One region of the Bacillus cereus group sp. BfR-BA-01316 genome, then DNA from elsewhere that is predicted to be linked to it. Evidence: a T-box and tRNA genes for the amino acid it is inferred to sense, from the RefSeq annotation. Region 1 holds a T-box; the other holds one or more tRNA genes.

Region 1 (6,650 bases):
GAAAAGGGGCTAGAGTATTCTCTAACAGCTATAGAACGTAGCCCAGAAAGGTTTACACTTGTAAATCACGGTTTAATTTTAATAGATTTAGAACGATATGAAGAAGCATATGGATTCTTTAATGATTTATTAAAAGAATATAAGTATGAAGCGCACATATGGTATGAACGTGCAAGATGTGCTCAGCATTTAGGAAAAGTGTATTTGGCGGTAAAAGGACTTAAAGTAGCAATTCAATTAGATAAAACAGCAGCCTATTTATATACGAAGCTTTCGGAAATCTATGAATCAGATTTGGATGATGGGAAAAGTACGAAGGAAATTTTATTACAAGGAATTCAAAATTGTGAAGATCAGGCATCTTTATATGTTCGTTTAGGAGATGTGCATTTTCAAAATGATGAACTTGAAGAAGCGGAAACTATATATAAGCGTTCTTTAGAAGAAAATAATGAAGATGTATATTCTCATTTCGGTTTAACTCAAGTTTATATGGCAAAGGAACAATATGAGGATGCAAAAAACTATATTGTTAGTATCAATAAGCAATTTGAAGACAATCAAGATTTCCTTATGAATGCTGGAATGGTGCTATGGGATGCTGAAATTGCATTAGGCGAGGATGAAAAAGAGTTAAAACTTGCACTTTCTAAATTAGAGAACGGTATACGAAGAGTATACGCTAATATAGCGAGCGTGTTGGATGAGTATGTAAATCGAATAAAAGACACAGCTTTTGTGCAACGGGGCATAGCGTTTTTAAGAACGTTAGAAAAAGAGAAAACGGATGTAATTGAATACGGTTGTTACGCTGGTGTTTTATATGAATCTATTGGACAGTATGATCAGGCGATAAAGCGGTATAATAATGCACTTAAGAAAAAACAAGATTCATTGCCGTATTTCCGTATCGGTGAAACATTCATGGCGTTAGGGCAATTTCAAGAAGCGAAGCATGCATATGAAACATGTTTAGAAATGAATAAGAATTTCTTAGGTGTACATTTGCAGCTTGCTGAAATATACGAAAAAGAAGAGAATCGTTCCAAAGAACAAAGTCATATGATCCAGGCGATGAAAGAAGAACCAATGCATATAAATATGGAATATTTAGCGCAGCTTTCAGTAGAAATGAATCTTCAGGAAGAATTGCTAGTTGAATTAGAAAAATTAGCGGAAGAAGTTCCTGAAACATGGCGTTTAGATGCGATTGCATACGTGTTTGGCGCGATGAATGACATAGATAAAGAAAAAGAATATATCGAATATGCAATGAAAATAGATGAAGAGCATGTGGAAGTACTATATCATTATGCGAAAGTACTAGTTAAAAAGCAGAGTGCAGAAGCAATCGAAGTTGCGCTGAAAGTAATGCATAAAGATTTGGAAAGTGAACGTATATTTGGTGTGTACGTAAAAGCAATGGAACAACATAAAAAATTATCCCAAATACGAGACGTACTTCATACGCTAAAGGTGAAAAAAGCAGAAAGAAGTACAGCGTTTATGTATGCAGCTACTGCGGTTGCCGCAAGATTAGTAGAAAGGCAGCAAAATGAGCAACCGAAAAAATCTATATTTACAAGAACATTTTATCGCATGAAAAATCGTGCGAAGGAAATTTCAATGATTACAGTTATTATTGATTTATTTGAAATCTCCTTGAAGTTAAACCCGAAAAATAGTATGGTAGCGCAGCGTTTCGCAATATTTTATGAGAATGCGGCGATGAATAAAGAAGCTATAGAGGTTTTACAAACATCGTTAGAAAATAAGTGGGATTATGATGTAGCGAAGCAACTTGTAAATCTTTTCATTGAGTGTGAGGAAGAAGATATGTTACGAGATGCTTTTGAATTAACGAAACAAATGGTTCGAGAGTTACCGGATGATTATGACACTCTTCTTTTACAAGCGAATGTATTATGTAAGACTGGAGAAAAAAGAAAATCCGAAAAAATTTACTTGCAATTAATTGAGAAAACGCCATTTGTAAGTAGAGGATTCCTTGCTTTAGCAGAAGTATATCAAAGTCAAGAGAGGTATGAGGATGCGATTCATTTATTAGAAGATGCTTCTGTACATCATCCAAATGAAACGGCAATTCTTCTTGCTTTAGCATCCTCGTATCATAAAGCTGGGCAAACGGCAAAGGCAGAAAAATTAACAAGTGAAATATTGGAAATTGATGCTACTGACTTGTTAGCAAGATACGATCATGCTTGTTATTTAACATTATTAAACAGAAATGAAGAGGCAAGAGATGAACTTGAAATTGTGCTTCGTGAAGATGAAACGGGATTTTTCGCTGAACTTGCAGAGGAAGATGAAGATTTAGCGGGATTGCGAGAGTTTGAAAAGTAATTGTATAAGAATAGAGAAAAAGGGTATAAATAAAAATATATTTTGAATTAGTTGACAATTAATTGTTGAATGGCATAAAATAACTTTTAATAAAGTATACAAATCTGAAGACGAGAAAGAGTAAGGTAGTGAGCTGTTCCCCAGAGAGCCGGTGTATTGCTGAAATCCGGTGTGCAGACGTTATTTGAAAATCATCTCCGAGGAGCCGTGGCTGAATAAAGTAAGCTCGGACGGATGTCTACCGTTACAAAGAACGCGTATGTTAGTACGTTGCTAAGTGCTATTAGTGAAAAGCTAATAGAATTAGGGTGGTAACGCGGGTAAACCCGTCCCTACTTCATAGGGACGGGTTTTTTGTGTGCTTTTTAAAAAATTCAAAGGAGTGATTGTACATGAAAAAAGTTGATGTAAAAGAGTCAGCTGTAGGGAGAGAAACACGTATTCGTAAGCAGTGGAACGAACAAAGTATTTTCGAGCAATCAATTCAGAATCGAGAATGCGCACAATCTTTTGTGTTTTATGAAGGGCCACCAACAGCGAACGGACTACCACACGTCGGCCATGCACTTGGACGGGCGATTAAAGATTTAGTAGCGAGATATAAAACGATGGCTGGATATAAAGTTTTAAGAAAAGCCGGATGGGATACACATGGATTACCTGTAGAATTAGGCGTTGAAAAACAACTTGGCATTTCAGGTAAACATGAAATCGAAGAGTACGGCATTGAACCATTTATTCAAAAGTGTAAAGAAAGTGTATTCACATATGAGAAGCAGTGGCGTGAATTTACGGAGAGTATTGGATATTGGGTAGATATGGATGATCCGTATGTTACTCTAGAGAATCCATATATTGAAAGTGTATGGAATATTTTAGGGAAAATTCATGAAAAAGGCTTGTTATATAAAGGGCATAGAGTTTCACCGTACTGCCCAAGCTGTCAAACATCTCTTAGTTCACATGAAGTTGCACAAGGGTATAAAACAGTGAAAGATTTAAGCGCGACAGTTAAGTTTAAAGTGAAAGATAGTGAAAATGAATATTTCCTTGGATGGACGACAACACCGTGGACACTCCCAGCGAATGTTGCACTTGCCGTACATCCGAATATGGAATACGTTAAAGCCAAACAAGAAGGATATGTATACATTGTTGCGAAAGAACGTGTGCAAGAAGTGCTAAAAGAAAACTATGAAGTATTATCCGTTCATAAAGGCGAAGAATTATTAAACACATCGTATACAGCACCGTTTCCGATGAAGGAAGTTACAAATGGATACCGTGTTATTGCGGCAGATTTTGTTACTGCAGATAGTGGTACAGGACTCGTTCATATCGCTCCAGCATATGGAGAGGACGATTATAAAATCGTTCAAAGTGAAGGGTTATCGTTCTTACATGTTGTAAATGAGAAAGGTGAGTATACAGAAGCAGTACCCTTCTTAAAAGGAAAGTTTGTAAAAGAATGTGACGTTGATATCGTTCGTTATTTAGCTAAAGAAGGTTTGCTATATCATAAAGAAAAATATCAGCATAGCTATCCACACTGTTGGCGCTGTGATTCTCCGTTACTTTATTATGCAGGAGAAAGCTGGTTAATCCGCACTACTGAGATTAAAGAAACATTTTTACAAAATAATAATTCTGTCACGTGGTATCCAGATCATATGAAACATGGACGCTTTGGTAAGTTTTTAGAAAATATGGTGGACTGGAATATTAGCCGAGATAGATATTGGGGAACACCGTTAAACGTATGGGAATGTGAAAGCTGTGATCATCAATTTTCACCGAAAAGTATTGCTGAATTAAGAAAGCATAGTACAAAAGAAACGCCTGAAGATTTAGAATTGCATAAGCCATATGTAGATGAAGTACAAGTGTGCTGTGAAAAATGCGGAAGTACAATGAATCGAACACCAGAAGTAATTGATGTTTGGTTTGATAGTGGTTCCATGCCTTTTGCGCAATATCATTACCCGTTTGAAAATAAAGAGTTATTTGAAGAACAGTTTCCAGCAGATGTAATTGCGGAGGGAATTGATCAAACACGCGGCTGGTTTTATAGTTTATTAGCGGTATCAGCACTATATACAGGGAAAGTACCATATAAACGAGTATTATCATTAGGGCATGTTCTAGATGAAGAAGGACAGAAAATGTCTAAAAGTAAAGGGAATGCACTAGATCCTGTTGATTTAGTAGAGAAGTTTGGTGCCGACGCTCTAAGGTGGGCTCTACTCGTTGATAGTGCGCCGTGGAATGCGAAACGATTTTCTGAAAGAACAGTACAAGAAGCGAAATCTAAATTTGTAGATACGTTAGTCAATGTGTATAGCTTCTATGTTTTATATGCAAGTTTAGATGAATATAATCCGAAAGAAAAGTATGAAGTTAAACGTACGAAATTAGATGAATGGGTGTTATCAAGACTGCATAGCACAACGAGAAAGGTAAGAACTGCACTTGATGATTATCAATTCACAAATGCAGCTCGTGAAATTGCTGCTCTTGTAGATGAAGTGAGTAACTGGTATGTAAGACGTTCACGCAATCGTTTTTGGGAATCTAGTATGAATCCTGAAAAAGCAGCTGCGTATGAAACACTTCATGAAGTGCTTGTAACAATTAGTAAATTAATCGCACCATTTACACCGTTTGTAGCTGAGGATATTCATCTGAATTTAGAAGGAAGCAGCGTTCATTTAGCAGATTATCCGGTTGTAAACGAATCACTTATTCAGCCTGAGTTAGAAGCAGAAATGGATGCTGTTTTACAAGTTGTTGAACTTGGAAGAAGTAATCGTAATCAACATTCATTAAAAGTAAAGCAGCCGTTAGCAGAGCTTGTATTACTTGAGCATAACGAAAATGATATCGATTGGGAATCTTATCGTGATATCGTAATGGATGAGCTAAATGTTAAAGCATTCCATGTTGAACTGGATGAATCGAAATACACATCATATCAATTAAAGTTGAATTTTAAAACAGCGGGACCGAAGTTTGGTAAGAATGTGAATGCAGTAAACGGGTGGCTAAAACAATTATCACAAGAAGAAGTACAAAATTTTGTATCAACAGAGAAAGCAGTATACGAAGCAACAGCAGGGGAAGAAGTAATCGTCACGGCTGAAGATGTATTAGTAGAGAAAGTTGCGAAATCAGGATTCTCAAATACGACTAACGGACAATATACGGTTATGTTAGATACGAATGTAACTGAGGAATTGTTACAAGAAGGAGTAGCACGTGAATTTATTCGTGCAGTTCAAGAATATCGTAAGCAGTTGAATTTACCGGTTAATTTACGAGTGGATGTAATTCTTGATACAGAAGAAGAACTACAGCAAACGTTAACGAATCATAAAGATTTATTGGAAGAAAACTTACTCGTCAAGCAATTTACATTTGGTCACTTAACGAATGAGGACGATGAACTTTCTTTAGGTGAGACAAAAGTCCGAATTAAATTAAACGCGGCTAATTAAAGAAAAAAGGAAGTTGGAATCATTCCAACTTCCTTTTTGCATGCTAGGAGATTATCCGGCTATTTGTGGGCAGTAAGACTCCCAACTCGAAATTCGGCGAATGCGAGGAAGTTAGTTGGGAGTCGGGCTGCCCGTAAAAGCCCGATTGGTGAGGGCTAATAATCAGTGGGGATGGACAAAACCCCCACTGATTAAAGTTTCACTTTATCCGGCTAATTTTCTCATAATCCATTCGATAGGGCCTCTAGGAAATTTCTTTCTCCATAACACGCTAAATAAAACACTGAAAATGAAAAATCCAGTAGCAAATAGTAAAACGAATAATAGTGTTTGATGTTCCATCCTATTTAATAGAATCAATATCCCAATACCGATAAATACATGACTTACATAATGAGTTAATGTTAATTGGCCTGTTTGTACAATGGATGTAATAAACCAATTCTTTTCATGTTTTTCAGCAATGTAGAGGCAAATTATTAATATAGCAATAGCGGATCCTGCAGTAGATGCGACGTATAATATACTTGGTAAAATAGGGCCTGTATTAAACAAAAATGTAGATGCTTCCTCACCAATGTATGGGATAAAAAGGTGAGTTAATGCTTTGGACAACAGCTCTATAATTATCGTTACTTTTATACCGAGTAAGAGCAACCTATGTCTAATTTTTCTATTATGAAGATCTAATCTGCCAATTATCATACCGATTAAGAAGAAAGAAAACCATGGGAAAATAGGGTGATAGCCATTAAAAAATAAGTTGCGAAGAAATCCTTTAAAGGTCCAAAA
Region 2 (6,650 bases), on a different contig from region 1:
GTTTTAACTCAGGTTTCCCGGCAACTGTTTTTGAAGTTGTTTCAATGGGGCTTGTTTCGAAAAAGGGGCTTTTTCGCTTTTTTACGAAAGACGATAATGCGAAAGTAGAACAAGCGATTGCTGATGTAGGTATGAGTGAGTTTCAAGGTCGTAACATTGGAGAACTTTCTGGTGGACAACAACAGCGTGTATTTATTGCTCGTGCACTTGTAAGCAATCCGGAATTGCTTATTTTGGACGAACCTACTGTTGGGATCGATGTAAAAAATGTGGAAAGCTTCTATGAGATACTAGAGGATTTAAACAAAAGGCTAGGAATCACGTTAATTCTTGTTACGCACGATATGGGTGCTGTAACAGAGAAGGTGACGCATGTTGCATGTTTAAATCAGCATCTACATTTCCATGGGAATGTAGAGAAATTCCGAGAGTTAGAAGATGCAGAAATGTCGATTTTATATGGACATCATGTTCATCGCTTAGAACATGAACATGGGCATCACGGGAGGATATAATGATACAGGATTTTTTACAATATGATTTTTTACGTAATTCTTTATACGCTGGTGTTTTAATAGGGCTTGTCGGACCACTTATCGGCGTGTTCGTTGTAATTCGCCGCATGTCGCTTATTGCGGATGCATTAAGTCATGTGACGTTATCAGGAATTGCAGCTAGTTTATTACTTGAAAAGACAATCTTTACTGGTGGGTTTTTAAACCCTTTATATATGGGAATGTTTTTTTCAATCGGTGGAGCATTGCTAATTGAAAAATTACGTACTGTATATAAACATTATCAAGAGTTAGCAATTCCGATTATACTTTCAGCAGGGATGGGAATCGGTGTTATTTTTATTTCACTTGCAAATGGATTTAACACAGATTTATTTAGTTATTTATTTGGTAGTGTAAGTGCTGTGACAAGTACGGATTTAATTATTATCGGTGTTGTAGCAATTGTTGTTATTGCAACGATTGTTTTATTATACAAAGAGTTGTTTTTACTATCATTTGATGAGGAATACGCTGTATCAACGGGTTTGAGTGCAAAGTGGATTCACTTTATTTTCATTATATTAGTTGCTCTTGTAATTGCGGTCTCAATGCGGGTTGTAGGTGTTCTTCTCGTATCATCTTTAATGACGTTACCAGTTGCAGCAAGTATTCGTATTGCAAAAGGATTTAAACAAACAATTTTCTTTTCCATTTTATTTGGTGAAATTGCAGTAATTGGTGGAATGTTTGCTTCGTATCAACTTGATCTAGCACCAGGTGGTACAATTGTTATGATAGCGGTTCTTATTTTAATCGGTGCGATTTTATGGAAGAAGAAAAAAACTGCATAAAGTAGGGATAGGTATGAATCTAACAGAAGCTTTACGCCTAATGAAGGAAAAAGGATATAAACATACGGGGAAAAGGGAAGAGATGCTAAGATTATTCGCGGCGCATAATCGTTATTTAACTGCGAAAGATGTTTTAGAGCATATGAAGGATGATTATCCAGGACTTAGTTTTGATACGATTTATCGTAACTTAACGGTTTTTGCTGAAGTCGGTGTTTTAGAGCAAACGGAATTAAATGGTGAAAAGCATTTTCGTTTTACATGCTCAATTATGGAACATCATCACCATTTCATTTGTTTAGATTGTGGTGGTACGAAAAAAATCACTTCTTGCCCAATGGATTTTATGAATAAAGATTTTAAAGGTTATGAGGTAACCGGGCATAAGTTTGAAATATATGGTCGTTGCCCAAAATGTGCAAAATGAGAGGGCTCGTCGGTTATATAATTGACGAGCTTTTAATTTAAATGTAAAAAAAGGTTGCTCACAAAAATTGTGGGCAACCTTCTTTTATTGTTCTTGTTTTTCTTTTTCTTTATCTCGTTCGGCAGCCATTTCAGCAGCGATTACATCAATTTCTTTTTTCAGTTCTTCTACCATTGTTTCTTCTGGTACTTTACGAACGACTTGCCCTTTACGGAATAATAAACCTTCTCCGCGTGCACCGGCAATACCGATGTCAGCTTCACGAGCTTCACCAGGACCGTTTACGGCGCAGCCGAGTACTGCAACCTTAATTGGAACTTGAAGCGTAGAGATGTATTCTTCGACTTCATTAGCAATGCTAATTAGGTCGATTTCAATACGACCACAAGTTGGACAAGAAATAAGTGTTGCGGCATTAGATGCAAGACCGAATGACTTTAATAGTTCACGTGCAACTTTTACTTCTTCAACTGGATCAGCACTTAAAGAAATACGAAGTGTATTTCCGATGCCTTTACTTAAAATTGCTCCAAGACCGGCGGCACTTTTTACAGTTCCAGCAAACAATGTTCCTGATTCTGTAATACCTAAATGTAATGGATAATCAAAAGCGCGAGCAGCTTTTTCGTATGCTTCAATTGCTAAGTTAACATCAGAGGCTTTCATTGATACGATAATATCGTGGAAATCTAAGTCCTCTAAAATTTTAATATGGTGCAGTGCGCTCTCGACCATACCATCAGCAGTTGGATATCCATACTTTTCTAAAATATGACGTTCTAATGAACCGGCATTTACACCGATACGGATTGGAATGCCACGCTCTTTCGCTGCATTTACAACAGCTTCTACTTTATGGCGACGTCCAATGTTACCTGGATTGATACGTACTTTATCAATGCCGCCTTCGATTGCTTTTAAAGCAAGGCGATAATCAAAATGAATATCAGCAACAAGTGGAATGTTGATTTGTTTTTTAATATCAGCAATAGCATTTGCTGCGCGTTCGTCTGGAACAGCAACACGAACAACTTGACAGCCAGCTTCTTCTAAACGTTTAATTTCAGCAACTGTAGCCTCAACATCATGTGTTTTTGTTGTCGTCATACTTTGTATAATTAATTCATTGTTACCGCCAATTGTTAAATTACCGACTTTAACTGGACGTGTTTTTGTACGTTGAGTCATTTCATTCACGAATTGATCGCTCTCCTTATAAAAGAAGTTTCTTATTTTAGTCCCTTACATCAATGATAGTATGTGTGAGAAAGGGCTATAGAAACCAAAGTACTCGGTTTCACTTTTACTATTGTATCAGCGCCTTTATGTAATTGACAAGGATTAAGTGATTGCTTATTGATATAACGGGAATTTATAAGACTTTCCAACTTGGATTTTTGTAGCAGATGTATTTTTATTTAATTGCTTAAAATCATCAATTACTTTTTCAATAGAAGGGATTTTTTTCTTATTAATTTGTTCTGTAATAGAAAGAACGGTCTCGCCAGTTTTTACTTCGATTGCTTTATAAACTGTATCCGTTTCTTTTTCTGTTTCTTTCTCTTTATTTTGTTTTGCATCTGTATTTTCTTTTTTTATCGTTTGGGCAGCAGAGGTTTTTTTGTATGAACTTAACATCGGTAAAGTACCGATTTTTATGTCGTAATAAAATATATAACCGAGGACAAGCACGAATAAGAGTACACCTAATCTCTTCATATCCTTCACTCCTTTGCTAGGAATATATGCTTGTCCAAAAAAAAAATGCCTATTTAGGCATTTTTTTTTATAGTTCTTGTTTTTCTTTCGGTTTTGGAACTTCTTTAATTGTTAAGTATAGAACGATTAACACAACTGCAATGTAAATGAATGTTGCACCAGGTACGTTTATTTTGAATAAATCCATAATCATAAAGAAGATTGTTGGAATTGTGTAGCTGTAAGCAGTTAATGTCCAAACTTGTTTATAAGATAATTTGCGCTGACCGCTCATCGCAGAACCGATGAAGGCAAGCAGTGTAACTCCTACAAAGGTAATAAATAATTGGAACAAGTACAGTAAGAACCCAATAACGAATAATAAGATTGGATAAATACTGTCAAATAACGAAATGAAGTCTTGTAAATCTTTTTTCTCAAGAGATGCGCCTAATAAGTCATTATAGGAGTATGTTTGTGTTTGACCATTTCCCATGGAGACTACTTTATCTTTTAAAACAAATAAACCTGTTTTATTTTGATATTTTTCTAAGTCTGTTGAATTTGGATCAAATACGAAAAGGGCGTTTCCGTCTTCTTTTTCGATAGGTTGATCAATATCAGCTTGTAGCTCGCCGTTTTCGATTTTAAAATCAGGTAAATCTTTTTCGATTACTTTATTTACCATGTTAACACCATCTTGGATGACGCTACCGTACAAGAAAGTTCTTGGAATAGTAGTGATTAGGCAAAGAAGCATAATATACAAAATGGTTTTACCGATTTTTTGAAAACGGAAAAGCGCCATATCTTTAGGCGAATATACGCTTTTTGCTAGCTGTGTAAAAATGGACATAGATTCACTTCCTTTATGTATGTATAAAATCATTGTAACGTACGAATCTAGAGAAGCTCAAGATATATTATACTTACATATAGTAGAGAGGACTAAATTTCTTCTTATTAATTTACTTCTTCTAGTAGAGAAAAATACAATTGACACTTTTCTTTTGTATATGGTAAATTTATCTTACATTTTTCAAACGATATATCCGATGGGAATTTAGTTGTTTTTAATGTTACATACATAATCGTGGACCCTTAGCTCAGTTGGTTAGAGCAGACGGCTCATAACCGTCCGGTCGTAGGTTCGAGTCCTACAGGGTCCATATCCATTTCATATGTTTATTATGTCAGCAGGAAGCTTCCTTGTAGAAGGAAGCTTTTTTTACGGGATATATGAGCATTTTAATTGAAAAGAAGTGGGAATTTTGCTACTTTAATGATAGCAAGACAAAGCGATTTATTTGTTTGCACCCTATGGCAATTAGGGTAGAATGAAGTTGTAGGTCACATATGTAGTGACAATACATAAACCGGGAGGAATATAACAATGGCAAAACACGAATTACCAAATTTACCTTATGCGTATGATGCTTTAGAACCTCACTTTGATAAAGAAACAATGAACATCCATCATACAAAACATCACAACACGTATATTACAAACTTAAACGCTGCTTTAGAAGGTCATGCAGAATTAGCTGACAAAAGCGTTGAAGAATTAGTTGCAAACTTAAACGAAGTACCTGAAGCAATCCGTACAGCAGTACGTAACAATGGTGGCGGACATGCTAACCATACATTCTTCTGGACAATCCTATCTCCAAACGGCGGGGGACAACCAGTAGGCGAACTTGCAACTGCGATTGAAGCGAAATTCGGTAGCTTTGATGCATTCAAAGAAGAATTCGCAAAAGCTGGCGCAACTCGCTTCGGTTCTGGTTGGGCTTGGTTAGTAGTAAACAATGGTGAGTTAGAAGTAACAAGCACTCCAAACCAAGATTCTCCTCTAACTGAAGGTAAAACTCCAGTTATCGGTTTAGATGTTTGGGAGCATGCTTACTACTTAAATTACCAAAACCGTCGTCCTGACTACATCGGTGCATTCTGGAACGTTGTAGATTGGAACGTTGCTGAAAAACTTTATCAAGAAGCAAAATAATTAAAGTTAATAAAGCTAGAAAAAAGCTAGGAGTTTTCTCCTAGCTTTTTTCTATGCTCTCCTTTTACATAATTGAGCTTGTCTTTGGAAGACTAGAACATGAAGTAAAGGAGAGTTGTGTATGAAGTGGAAACATGTAATTGGTGATGTTGAAGTGAATCGGGATTTAGTATTATTGCTCGTTATAGGAGGTTTATACACGCTCGCAATTTCTTTATCGAATACGTTTGTAAACATTTATTTATGGAAGCAAACACAAAATTATGTGAATCTGGGCTTGTATAATTTGGCCAGCGTTGTATTGCAGCCTCTAACATTTCTTGTGGGCGGGAAATTAGCGAAACGTATTGATCGCTCGGTTTTATTGAGAATCGGTGTAGGCACGTTAGCTGTTTTTTTTATCGTCGTTTTAGTAGCGGGGAAAAGTGCATCTCACTATATTTTACTAATGGGAGCCCTTTTAGGAGTTGGTTATGGTTTTTATTGGCTTGCTTTTAACTTGTTGACATTTGAGATTACAGAACCAGAAACAAGAGATTTTTTTAACGGTTTTCTAGGACTTCTTACATCGTTCTCTGGAATGATTGGACCGATAGCAGCAGGATATACAATTTCACGTATGGAAAAATGGAGTGGTTATACTGTTGTTTTCTTCCTCTCGTTAATGCTATTTGCGGTTGCAGTCGTTCTAAGCTTTTTTTTATCGAAGAGGGAATGTGAAGGACGCTATGAAATTGTGCAAGTATTGAAAGAGCGGCAAGTTGATGAAAACTGGGGAAGAATTACGCGTGCTCATTTCTTCCAAGGTTTGAGAGAGGGAACGTTTATTTTCGTTATTTCGGTATACGTCTATTTAGCATCTGGTAGCGAGTTAGCACTAGGGAAGTATAGTTTAGTGAACTCTGCAGTATCATTTGTATGCTATTATTTAGTTGCTCGTATGTTAAAGAAAGAATGGCGGAAAAAAGCAATTTTACTTGGTGGCATTATTTTATATGCGGTCGTATTTTTAGTTATTTTCAATGTTACATATACGAAATTACTTATTTATGCAGCATGTATTGCGGTTGCATATCCTATTTTACTCGTTCCGTACGGATCTATGACATACGATGTAATTGGTAGAGCAAAACAGGCGAGAGAATGGCGTGTAGAATACGTAGTTGTCAGGG

Evidence for each region. The T-box of region 1 lies ahead of ileS (isoleucine--tRNA ligase). A T-box ahead of a tRNA ligase gene usually reads a tRNA of that ligase, here a tRNA-Ile.
Region 2: it encodes a tRNA-Ile, which carries the amino acid that the T-box ahead of ileS (isoleucine--tRNA ligase) is inferred to sense. The anticodon was not compared.

Annotation. Positions count from the first base shown of each region.
Region 1 covers NZ_JAKUGX010000015.1:74,310-80,959, reverse strand. Annotated here, with positions in the region: gene MR071_RS13635 (bacteriocin-processing peptidase family protein) at 1-2,364, shown strand, start outside; T-box leader at 2,463-2,701, shown strand; gene ileS (isoleucine--tRNA ligase) at 2,757-5,858, shown strand; gene MR071_RS13625 (DUF418 domain-containing protein) at 6,063-6,650, opposite strand, start outside.
Region 2 covers NZ_JAKUGX010000002.1:130,756-137,405, reverse strand. Annotated here, with positions in the region: gene MR071_RS02405 (metal ABC transporter ATP-binding protein) at 1-515, shown strand, start outside; gene MR071_RS02400 (metal ABC transporter permease) at 515-1,348, shown strand; gene MR071_RS02395 (Fur family transcriptional regulator) at 1,362-1,775, shown strand; gene ispG (flavodoxin-dependent (E)-4-hydroxy-3-methylbut-2-enyl-diphosphate synthase) at 1,860-2,963, opposite strand; gene MR071_RS02385 (hypothetical protein) at 3,129-3,494, opposite strand; gene yqgB (protein YqgB) at 3,562-4,329, opposite strand; tRNA gene MR071_RS02375 (tRNA-Ile) at 4,569-4,642, shown strand; gene sodA (superoxide dismutase [Mn]) at 4,867-5,478, shown strand; gene MR071_RS02365 (MFS transporter) at 5,600-6,650, shown strand, end outside.